One region of the Agrobacterium sp. 22-214-1 genome, then DNA from elsewhere that is predicted to be linked to it. Evidence: riboswitches for the same ligand, from Rfam matches in the RefSeq annotation. Region 1 holds a riboswitch; each other region holds the start of a gene.
The links. Region 1 has a riboswitch for thiamine pyrophosphate ahead of thiC (phosphomethylpyrimidine synthase ThiC). Riboswitches for the same ligand answer to the same signal wherever they lie in the genome.
Positions count from the first base shown of each region.

Region 1 (3,972 bases):
GCCAGCGCGATGCGCTCAAGGCCGAAACCGACGCAGGCGGTATGGGCGACATCGCCATTGGCGAGGTTGAGGCCCCATTTCTGGCCGAAGGCATCCTGATGATAATTAAAGCTCATGCAGGCCGTCGGGCTGGTCGTGGATGTGACCGGGATCAAGAGTTCGAATTTCAGGTTCTGGTCGCGCTGGTTGTTGGCGAGCATCTTGCCGGCGCGGCCGAAGAAGGGATCGTTGGCGACATCGATGGTGACATCGAGCCCGACCGCCTTCATCATCTCCACGCCGCGATCCATCCAGGTCTGGCGGAATTCGGTGACGTCGGATTCGGTGCCCATGCAAACATATTCGCGCATGCGGAAAAGCTGCTGGCGGGCCGGGTCCTTGGAGGGTTCATGACGGAAGCAATAGGACTGGATGTCATAGAGACCGCCGCCGGCAGGTAGCGCGCCGCGCTTGGCGATCGTCGGATAAAGCGGGTAGCAGGCCGCAGGCGTCAGCACGATGTCGGTGGCTTTCTGGTCCTTGGTCCAGTCGCCGCCCTCATCCATGGTTTTCAGCAGGCTGACATGGTCGAGCTCACAGCCGCAGAAGGAATGGACCGTGCCGGCGAGCTGTGGGAAGCTCTTCATATAACCGCTCTTTTCGAAATAGGCGCGGTTGATGCCGGGCGGAAAGCGGATCGCTTCGGCGCCGTCACTGCCACCCGTGCGGTCGATCAGCCGCTCGAAGGCGGCAATGACATCCTCGAACTGGCCGCTGCGGCCATAAAGACCGTCCACACCGGTTTCAATCAGCAGGCCTTCTTCGAACAGTCGATCGAGAAACGATGTTTGCATGTCCATGGTCTTATCCCAAGAGGCTGGTGTCCTGCTTGTGAACCAGCAGGAGATTGGCGGAATTGCCGAGAATGCGGTCGTTGGAAATCATCAGACGGGCGGAGTGCGCGTCGCGCAGGTGCCGGCCGAGGCTGTAGGGCGTGCCGTTCTTGTAGCCCATGATGCCGCAGACCAGCATGGCATGATCGATGATCTCGAGAATGGTTTCCGAAGAGCAGATCTTCACATTGTTCATGGCGACGGCAAAGGCCATGGACATCAGTTTTTCGGGGTCGCTCTTGGTGTCCTCGTAAGCCTTGATGCCGGCGATGATGTTGGATTTCACGACCTGCAGCTTGGTGGAAACCTCCGCAAGGCGGATCGCGCCGGGAGGGGCGGTGCCGGGCGATTTGCGCGCCGCTGCTCTGACGAAAGACTGGGCGCGCAGCACGGCATCCGAGGCGATGCCGTACCAGACGGCGCTCCACAGGAGATGCGAGCTTGCAAGCATGGATTGTGCGGCGATTTCCGCAAAGGGTTTAGGGAATATCTGCGCCGCGGGCGCTTCGCCGCGGAACAGGAAACCATCCGAACAGGTGCCGCGCATGCCGAGCGTATCCCACACATGGGTCTTTTCGAGCGTGTACTGGTTTTTCAGGAAGACTGTCATCACCTGATCGGCGGGCGCGGCATCCTTGTGGGCGCGCGAGGTGATGAGGATCGCATCGGCATTGCTGCCATAGGAAATGACGGTGGCGTCTTTTTCCAGCCGGCAGAAATCGCCTTCGACCTCGATTGCACAGATGGAATTGCGCAGATTGCCGCCAATGCCGCCTTCGGTGGTGGCGGAGCCGAGCAGAAGCTGTTCGCTGGCGATGCGGCTCATGAAGCCGGCATGCCATGCGCTCGTCTCGCCGTGTTCCACCAGGCTGGATGCCTTGATATGGTGCATGGCGAAAATCATCGCGGTTGCCGAACAGGCCTGACCGAGCCGGGCGCAGATATCGGCGATTTCTTGTAAGGAAGCGCTTTCGCCGCCCAGCGAAGAGGGGACCTGGATGCCGAGCAGACGTTCCTGTCGCAAGGCGTCGACGGCTTCCTGCGGGAAGCGGCCGGTGACATCCACCTCATCCGCGTGTTTGGCGGCGATTGCCGCGACACGGCCCGCGCGCGCGGACAGCGTTTCATCCTGCGGCGCTACGGTGACGTTCATCAGGCTGCCTCTTTACCATCCAGAATGAGCTTAACGGTGTCTTCAATGGCCTTGATGCTCGCAAAAGACTTGCGGTTCAGCAGATTGTCGGGGAATTCGATATCGAATGCTTCTTCGATGCCGAGCATCAATTGCACGGATGCAAAGGAAGAAAGGCCCGCCGCATAAAGATCGGCTTCATCTGCAATCGTATCGACAGGGGTTGGAAGCTGGCCGAATTTGGCCAGTATTTCACGAATAGTCGCGTTCATTCCGACGTATCTCCCATGAATTTCACATCAGGATGGTTTGTGCTTATCGTTATGTTGCAAACGATAATATTCGCCTAAACCGTTAGGTTAATTACAACTAACGGCAGCATGCGCCATTCCCGCACCTTTGCCAAGCATGGATCGTCGGCCTTGACAAATGCCGGTCGGTGTTTTTTGCTGTGGTCATTCACCAGGGGTGTCCCGTCAAGGGGCTGAGATTCTGCTTTCATGCGCAGTGACCCGTTGAACCTGATCCAGTTCATACTGGCGTAGGGACGGTGCAAAGACCGAAGGTCGGGCGGGCGTATGACGTCGCGTTTCGGCAATTCGGTATTTTCCATCATTCCGGCTCGAACTGGGTCTCCACTGTTAAACTTTGGAGCCTCAAGATGAATATCGCTGCCAAGACTATCCCGCTGTCGGTTACCACCGGGCCGCATGCCGCCTCCACGAAAATCCATAAACCGGGAATTTTGCATCCCCATATCCGCGTGCCGATGCGCGAGATTGCGGTTCATCCGACGGCGGGTGAACCGCCGGTGACGGTTTACGATTCCTCCGGTCCCTATACTGATCCTTCGCATCCCGTTCTGATTGAAAAGGGTCTGCCGCGTCTGCGTCATGACTGGATCGTGGCGCGCGGCGATGTCGAGGCCTATGACGGCCGGCACGTCAAGCCGGAGGATAACGGCTTTGCCACCGGCGAACGCCTGACGCCTGAATTTTCCGTGCGCCACCAGCCGCTCAGAGCCACGGCCGGTAAAGCCATGACCCAGCTTGCCTATGCGCGGGCAGGTATCATCACGCCGGAAATGGAATTCATCGCCATCCGCGAAAATCTCGGGCGCGAGGCGGCCAAGGAAAAGCTGGCGCGTGACGGCGAGAGTTTCGGGGCGCATATCCCTGACTACGTCACGGCGGAATTCGTGCGTCAGGAAGTGGCGGCCGGCCGCGCCATCATCCCTGCCAACATCAATCATTCGGAACTTGAGCCGATGATCATCGGCCGCAATTTTCTCGTCAAGATCAACGCCAATATCGGCAATTCCGCCGTTACCTCCTCCATGGCGGAAGAGGTGGAGAAGATGGTCTGGGCGATCCGCTGGGGTGCGGATACCGTCATGGACCTGTCTACCGGCCGCAACATCCACAATATCCGCGAATGGATCATCCGCAATTCGCCGGTGCCGATCGGTACGGTGCCGCTTTATCAGGCGCTTGAAAAGGTCAACGGCATTGCCGAAGACCTGAACTGGGAAGTGTTCCGCGATACGCTGATCGAACAGGCGGAGCAGGGTGTGGATTATTTCACCATCCATGCCGGCGTGCGGCTGCATTACATCCCGCTCACCGTCAACCGCGTCACCGGCATCGTTTCGCGCGGTGGGTCGATCATGGCCAAGTGGTGTCTGCATCACCACAGGGAAAGCTTCCTCTATGAGCATTTCGACGAGATTTGCGACATTTGCCGCGCTTACGACGTCTCCTTCTCGCTGGGCGATGGCTTGCGTCCCGGCTCGATTGCCGACGCCAATGACGCCGCACAATTCGCGGAGCTGGAGACGCTCGGTGAGCTGACGCAGATCGCCTGGGCGAAGGATTGCCAGGTGATGATCGAAGGCCCCGGCCATGTGCCGATGCACAAGATCAAGGAAAATATGGACAAGCAGCTGAAGACCTGCGGTGAGGCGCCTTT
Region 1 covers NZ_JBNWCK010000005.1:21,324-25,295, reverse strand. Annotated here, with positions in the region: gene ACQZ5G_RS17945 (amino acid--[acyl-carrier-protein] ligase) at 1-839, opposite strand, end outside; gene ACQZ5G_RS17940 (acyl-CoA dehydrogenase family protein) at 844-2,025, opposite strand; gene ACQZ5G_RS17935 (acyl carrier protein) at 2,025-2,276, opposite strand; TPP riboswitch at 2,459-2,570, shown strand; gene thiC (phosphomethylpyrimidine synthase ThiC) at 2,666-3,972, shown strand, end outside.

Region 2 (3,972 bases), 160 kb from region 1:
CGAAGGAGATGGAAAAGGCGCAAGGCGAAATCGCCAAGCGCGAGGAGCGCATGGCTGATCCTAATCTCTTCACCAAGGATCCGGCCACTTTCAACACGCTGGCGAAGGAAATGACGAAGCTGCGTGAAAAGCTCGAGACCATGGAAGAAGAATGGCTGGAGCTGGAGATGCTGCGCGAGGAACTGGAAGGCTGAAGGCCGCAGGCCCCTCGTTTGATCGACCCTCCTTCGGTCTTTGACAGAAAAGCGGAATTGCCGTTCTATGCTGGTTCGTTTGGAGGAGTTGTGAAAATGCGCATGATTTTCGTCAATCTGCCGGTCAAGAATATCGAGAAATCAAGAAGCTTCTTCACGGCTCTCGGTTTCAGCTTCAATCCGGAATATTCTGACGACCGCACGCTCTGCATGATCGTGGAAGAAAACATCTTCGTGATGCTTCTTCAGGAAGGGCGTTTCCGCGATTTCATCAACGGCGACATCGCCGATGCGACGCGCACCACCGAGGTTCTGACCTGTCTCACGGCGGGAAGCCGCGACGAAATCGACCGGATGATCGCAACGGCGCTTGCCTCCGGTGGCAGTGATTGGAAACCCGTGCAGGATCACGGCTTCATGTATGCCGGCAGCTTTCAGGATCCCGACGGGCACGTCTGGGAGCTGGTGCATATGACAGAGCAGGGCTGACGGCTGCCATCTTGCCAAGCAGGGACGACGGGACTACACCATCATCTTGATCTAACGGGGTGTCTTTTGCGCTTGCGTGCAAAAGGCTGAGAGGCTTGCCAACCCGAAGAACCTGATCCGGTTCATACCGGCGGAGGGATTAGACGGCTTCAAGGCAGGCGGCTATTTCCCTTTTTGTTTTGAGGAGATACCCGTGCGCCGTCGTCTTTTCCTGAATTCCCTTGTTGCCGCTTCGCTGTTCCTGCCCGGTCTTGCCGCCGCGCAGGACAAGCAAGAACTGACAGTCTATACCTATGAGAGCTTCGTTTCCGAATGGGGTCCCGGTCCCAAGGTAAAAGAAGCCTTCGAGAAGGTCTGCGGTTGCACGGTCAATTTCGTCGGTGTTGCGGATGGTGTGGCGCTTCTTAACCGTCTGAAGCTTGAAGGCGCAGGGTCCAGGGCGGATGTGGTCGTTGGTCTCGACACCAATCTTGTTGCCGAGGCGAAACAGACCGGTCTTTTTGATGTTAGCGGCGTCGATGCGTCGGCGGCCAAGGTGCCGGGCGGTTACAGGGACGATGTTTTCGTGCCTTACGACTACGGGCATTTTGCCGTCATCTATGACACGCAGACGGTGAAGAACCCACCGGCGAGCCTGAAAGAGCTGGTGGAAGGCGACCCCTCGCAGAAGATCGCCATTCAGGACCCGCGCACCTCCACGCCGGGGCTCGGCCTGCTGTTGTGGGTAAAATCGGTCTACGGTGACAAGGCCCCGGAAGCATGGGCAAAGCTCAGGAAGCGCATTCTCACCGTCACGCCGGGCTGGTCGGAATCCTACGGCCTTTTCACCAAGGGGGAGGTGCCGATGGTGCTCTCCTACACCACCTCGCCCGCCTATCATATGGTCGCCGAAAAAACGGATCATTATCAGGCCGCAGCTTTTTCCGAAGGGCACTATATCCAGATCGAAGTGTCCGGCCTTCTCAAAAACGCGCCGCACAAGGAGCTGGCAAAGCAGTTCCTCGCTTTCACGCTGACATCAGGTTTTCAGGATGCCATTCCGGAAAACAACTGGATGATGCCGGTTGCGGCAACGTCCAATCCCTTGCCGGAGGCTTTTTCCAAACTCGTGGTGCCGCAGAAGACTTTCCTGATGGATCCGGAAGAGGTGGCGAAGAACCGCAAGGCGTGGATCGACGAATGGCTTGTGGCCATGAGCATGAATTGAGGAAGAGGCACGCCCGCACATGATGCTGCGTCGCGACTATCGGCGGTCGATCATTTTCGGAACGGCGGCTTTTGCCGCCGTTTTCCTGTTCATGGCGCTCGCCGTTGCGGCCCTCCTGTCTTTTGATGCGGGCGCGTCTGCTGCCGGTATCATGGATGCCTATACGCTGCGCATCCTGCGTTTCACGCTTTATCAGGCAACGCTTTCCACCCTTCTTTCCATTGTTCTTGGCCTGCCGGTGGCGCTGGCGCTTTCCCGGCAACGCGAGTTTCCGGGAAGGATCTGGATCATCAGGCTGATGGCGGTGCCGATGGGTCTGCCTGTCATCGTTGGCGCCTTCGGCATCGTCACCATCTGGGGCAGGCAGGGTGTTTTGAATACGGCCCTCGTTTTTGCCGGTGCGGATGAACCTTTCAGCATTTACGGCCTTTCCGGCATCCTCATCGCCCATGTGTTTTTCAATCTGCCGCTTTCGGTCCGGCTGATGCTGGCCGGGCTTGAACGTATTCCGGGCGAATATTGGCGCATGGCAGCAAGCCTCGGCATGGGGCCGGTCTCGGTTTTCCGTTTTATCGAATGGCCGGCGGTCGCGCGTCTCGTTCCCGGTATCGCCGGGCTTATCTTCATGTTGTGCGCCACCAGCTTCACGCTCGTGCTTCTTTTAGGCGGCGGGCCGGCAGCCACGACACTGGAGGTGGCGATCTATCAGGCGCTGCGGTTCGATTTTGATCCGCAGCGGGCGATTACGCTTTCGGTTTTGCAGATTGCCCTCACCGCAATTCTGCTCGGCCTTCTCGCCTTTTTGCCGTCGCCCGAAGCGGAAATCCCTTCGCTTGGTTGTTCCCTTCGCCGTTTCGACGGCAAGAGTATCGGCGCCCGTTTGTGGGATGGGGCGGCAATTGTCTTCGCTGTTCTGCTGATCGGCCTGCCGCTTGTCGCCATAGCAGTCTCGGGTTTGAGTGCCGATCTGCCGCGTCTTCTGTCCGCGCCGATTTTTCTACGCGCGGCTGCGACCAGCCTTGCAATCGCCGCGCTTTCCGCAGCCCTTGTCGTGTTCTGCTGCATGGCGATCATCGGCGCGCGCCAGGCTGTAGGCTCTAGACGGCAGGTGGGGCAGCCTCTGCGCTTGCTCTCCGCCATGCTTGGGGCGGGGTCTTCGTTGGTGCTCTTGATGCCGCCTGTCGTGTTGGGAAGCGGGTGGTTCCTGTTATTGCGGGTTTTCGGTGATGTCAGCTTCTATGCTCCCGTTCTCGTGGCGCTTATCAATATGCTGATGGCTTTGCCGCTTGCCATGCGGGTGCTGGAGCCGGCCTTCACCAGTCATTTTTTACGCACCGGCCGGCTTTCCGCCAGTCTCGGGCTTCAGGGCCTCACGCGGCTGCGGTTTGCCGATCTGCCGGTTCTGTGGCGGCCGCTGGCTATGGCGTTTTCCTTCGCCATGGCCCTGTCGCTCGGCGATTTAGGCGCGGTTGCCCTGTTCGGCTCGGAAAATTTCGTCACCCTGCCGTGGCTGGTCTATAGCAATATGGGCAGCTATCGCACCAATGATGCCGCCGGGTACGCCTTCCTTCTCGGCATCGTCTGCCTGCTGCTTGCCGCAGGCGGCGTTTCACGGCAATCCCAATCAGCAAGGGCGAGCATATGACAGTCGATGATTTTGCCGTTGAACTGGACAAGGTCAGGCTGCGGCTTGGAACACAAGATTTCGAACTTGATTGTTCGTTCCCTAAGGGGCAGATAACCGCCGTTGTCGGTGCATCCGGCTCGGGAAAATCTACGCTTCTCAATCTCGTCGCCGGTTTCGAGGAACCGGATTCCGGCCGCGTAATGATCGGCGGGCAGGACGTGACGGCGCTCGATCCTTCGGAAAGACCGGTCTCATCGATCTTTCAGGATAATAATCTGTTTGCGCATCTCGATATCTTCACCAATGTCGCTCTCGGTGTCAGCCCCGGGCTGAAATTGCGGGTGGAAGACCGGGAACGGATTGAGATGGCGCTTGCACGTGTCGGTCTGGCGGGTTTCGACAAACGTTTGCCGGGCACGCTTTCCGGCGGAGAAAGGCAGAGAGCGGCGCTGGCG
Region 2 covers NZ_JBNWCK010000005.1:179,699-183,670, reverse strand. Annotated here, with positions in the region: gene ACQZ5G_RS18665 (ABC-F family ATP-binding cassette domain-containing protein) at 1-194, shown strand, start outside; gene ACQZ5G_RS18660 (VOC family protein) at 291-683, shown strand; TPP riboswitch at 729-839, shown strand; gene thiB (thiamine ABC transporter substrate binding subunit) at 877-1,890, shown strand; gene thiP (thiamine/thiamine pyrophosphate ABC transporter permease ThiP) at 1,910-3,535, shown strand; gene thiQ (thiamine ABC transporter ATP-binding protein) at 3,532-3,972, shown strand, end outside.
Region 2: another riboswitch for thiamine pyrophosphate. It lies ahead of thiB (thiamine ABC transporter substrate binding subunit); the one in region 1 lies ahead of thiC (phosphomethylpyrimidine synthase ThiC).

Region 3 (3,972 bases), on a different contig from region 1:
CATATTCCCTGTTTGGAATACGCCGATATTCATAATATAAAGTCATTCACTTCTCAGCATATCGTTTTGATATTATTGTTTATTTTTTGCGTATTCGAATGCTTTTTCTAACGCCTCCCTCTGGTTTTCAAGAGAGTATCCCTCCCCATAATACCCAGCGTGACCTTTGAGTGAATGCCCCATAATCGCGCTTTTTAAACCGAGATCGCAGCCTGATCTTTTCAATAGGTCGTCCAGCCGATGGCGATATGAGTAGTGCCCTTTACCCGGGACAACCTTTCTGAAAAAACCGGACATCGAACAGTTCATGCGCGTTGGACCTTGACCGTCATGGAAAGACGGAAACCCGTTCGGAAAGCGCTTCATCACTTCCAGCGCATCGCCCGTTAGGACAATATCCCTGTGGCGTACACCGCCTTTCTTGACCTTTCGGCGCAAAGAATTAGGGTACACACTGATGAACGGAATTGGAGCATCAAGACGAATGTCCGCTGCCTCCATCCAAATGAGTTCTCGAACACCGCAGCCCGTCATTTCGCCGAGGATCGCGATGGCTTTGCATTCTTCTCTCATCGAAGATTTCTCCAGCGCGGCTCTGGCAATTTTGACTTCTGCTTCGGTGAACGGCTTACGTTTCGCAGAATCTTCAAGGTTGATGGGTTTGAAGTTTTCAAAGACGTTTGTCCGCTCTGGATAGTGAGAAGCAATTACTACATCCAAAATGATCCGAAGCCACATCAGTTTCTTATTGCCTTCATCCCCCTTGAATTCACCCTCCTTACATGCAGCAATCAGCTTCTTTCGATACTCTGCGACATGACGTTTCTCTATTTCTAGAACGTTTGTGTGCGTAGGCATCCGCCTTAAGAAATCATCGGTTGCCTGCTCAAATCTACGCCATTTCCGTCTCGTCTCAACTTCGTTCAAGCCAAAAACTTTCTCAGGCGATAACTCTTGAAACAGCTTGAACGCTTGTTCCCATAGCAACGGTGTCTCCGGTGGCGTCTCCAGTATCCCGGCGATAGCCCCGGACTCGATTGGATTCAGCTTGGACTTGAGCGCCCTAACATTTTCTCTGGCTTCATAGGCTTGGAGCAACTGCGATACGTTTAGATTGATCAAGTCGGAGTGCGGAATATAGTCAACATTAAGTTTTTTTGCCGCCACCCTTATCTCGCTGTAATCAATGCGAACGTCATCGGGCACAATATCGCTGTCCATAGGGACAGCATATTTCACCTGCTCAATGGGCAAACGCCTCCGTGCAGTCGCCTCATCCTTCGTTCTCAAGGAACGCCAAATCTGGCGATGTTTCGTCAACGGCTTTAGCCGTTTCGGAACATTCATGACGAAATAGTAGTAGCCGTTTTCACGCTTCATAAGATTGGGATGAACACCCATGAACAACTCTCCCTGACAAATTCGGATTTCCACCTCCGTAATATTGATGATGCATTACTGTAGATTAATTTGGCGCATCAAGTCAATATAGCGAAGTTTAATTTTGCTTGGCGCCCAATTTTGTTTTCAAAATAAAATATTAATTCTCATTTGTTTTGAAAACAAACCGGCAATAAATCCAAATTTACAAATATACATAGAGTTCCTTCGGTTTGGCTTATTAGCAATTCCATTAGCAATTTTCTGATGCAACGGTTCACAACGGAATATTTGAAGAAGACATTTGACATGAGTTTTGAATTCTCCTATGAAATCAAACTCTTCCGAGGGGTGTGCTGCGGCACTGAGATGGCATTTTGCCAAACCCTTATCTACCTGATCCGGGTCATGCCGGCGTAGGAACGGAACTGTCGCGCCAAGAGGCGCTGCCCTTTCTCTTCTCCGCTTTGCCTGATCTCCGGGATTGTCACATCTGGAGACGAATGATGATGCTGAAACCTTCCGCCCTTCGCACACGGTGCGTCTGCGTCTGCGTCTGAGGTCCGGCTCATGCGTGCCACCCATGCGCTGAACGGTGTCGGTCTTCTGCTGGTTTTCTGGCAGGCGGGAACATGGCTGTTTTCACCGCCCCGCTATATCCTGCCATCGCCCGCCGATGTTGCCGGCGCTTTCTGGCGTCAGCCCGGCTTCCTGTTCGGGCAGGCACTGGTGACGCTCAGTGAAATGGCGCTAGGGCTCGCGGCAGGCATCGCCGCCGGCATTCTCGTCGCTTTCACGATTGCCGCCATCCCGCGTCTCGGCCGCCTCGTCTGGCCCATGGTTCTGGTGTTGCAGGCCTTTCCGGTCTTCGTGCTCGCCCCCATCCTCGTCCTCTGGTTCGGTTTCGGCATGGCTTCGAAAGTAGTGATGACGGCGATCATCATCTTCTTCCCCGTTGCCTCCGCTTTCACTGACGGGCTCAACCGCACCGATCGCGCCATCCTCGACGCCGCCTCGCTGACTGAGGCGAGCCACTGGCAGATCCTCACCCGGTTGCGTGTGCCGCTGGCGCTGCCATCGCTCATTTCCGGCCTGAGGGTGGCGGCGCCGCTCGCCCCGCTTGGCGCCGTCATCGGCGAATGGGTGGGTGCATCGGCCGGGCTTGGGTTCGTGATGATCCAGTCCAATGCCCGCATGCAGACCGACACCATGTTCGCCGCCATGGCCATTCTCGCCGTCATGGCGGTGCTGCTGCGGCTCATCGTCGACCGGGCGACCGCCAATCTGGCCCCCTGGGCCAAAGAAACAGAACACACCATTCCTTTCAGATCTTTACGGAGACTTTCGGCACCATGAAACGAACTCTTCTTTCCCTCGTCGTCGCGGCAGCAAGCGTGCTTTCACCCATGCAATCGCAAGCGGCAGACAAGCTGACCGTGTTGCTCGAATGGTTCGTGAACCCCGATCATGCGCCGATGGTGATCGCCAAGGAACGCGGCCTGTTTGCCGATGCGGGGCTGGAGGTCGAACTGGTTCCGCCCGCAGACCCGTCCGCCGTGCCGCGTCTCGTCTCGGCAAAACAGGCCGATATCGGCGTGCATTACCAGCCGAACCTCTATCTCGATCACGATGCCGGCCTGCCGCTCGTGCGTTTCGGCACGCTGGTCGAGACGCCGCTCAACACCGTCACCGTTCTGGCCGATGGGCCGATCAAGAGCCTGAAAGACCTGAAGGGCAAGAAGGTCGGCTTTTCCGTTTCCGGCTTCGAGGATGCGATGCTGAAACGCATGCTGGAAAAGGACGGGCTGACGAAGGACGATGTCGAACTCATCAACGTCAACTTCTCGCTCTCGCCGTCGCTGATCGCCGGCAAGGTGGATGCCACGCTAGGCGGCTTCCGCAATTTCGAGCTGACGCAGATGAAGCTCGAGGGACATGAAGGCCGCTCCTTCTTTCCGGAGGAACACGGCGTGCCGGCTTATGACGAGCTGATCTTCGTCACGCACCGGGATCTCGCAAAGGACAGCCGCCTGCCGCGTTTCCTCTCCGCCGTGGAACAGGCCGCGATCTTCATTACCAACCATCCTCAGGAATCCTGGCAGCTTTTCATCAAGGCCTATCCGAACCTTGACGATGCGCTGAACAAGCAGGCCTTCTTCGACACGCTGCCGCGCTTCGCCAAGCGCCCGGCTGCACTCGACCGCGCGCGCTACGCCCGTTTCGGCGCCTTCATGCAGGAGATGCAGCTGATCAAGCAGGCGCCGGCGGCGGACGACATCGCCGTGGAGCTGCAGCAGCCATGACGACGAATTTTCCGACAGCGGCAATCGCCGCCGAGATTCTGGAGCGGGTGCGCAAGACGCGCCCGCGCGTGCATTGCCTGATGAACACCGTGGTGCAGAAATTCACCGCAGACGGCATCACCGTCGTTGGCGGTATTCCTTCCATGACCACCTCGCTGGAGGAAATCGAGAGCTTCGTCACCAAGGCGGATGCGCTGACCGTCAATCTCGGCACGCTGGATGCCGAGCGGCGCAAGGTCATCCGGCTAGCGATCGAAATCGCCAATGCATCCGGCAAGCCGTGGATCGT
Region 3 covers NZ_JBNWCK010000008.1:27,283-31,254, reverse strand. Annotated here, with positions in the region: gene ACQZ5G_RS21965 (DUF6538 domain-containing protein) at 73-1,401, opposite strand; TPP riboswitch at 1,718-1,820, shown strand; gene ACQZ5G_RS21960 (ABC transporter permease) at 1,951-2,736, shown strand; gene ACQZ5G_RS21955 (ABC transporter substrate-binding protein) at 2,733-3,683, shown strand; gene ACQZ5G_RS21950 (hydroxyethylthiazole kinase) at 3,680-3,972, shown strand, end outside.
Region 3: another riboswitch for thiamine pyrophosphate. It lies ahead of ACQZ5G_RS21960 (ABC transporter permease); the one in region 1 lies ahead of thiC (phosphomethylpyrimidine synthase ThiC).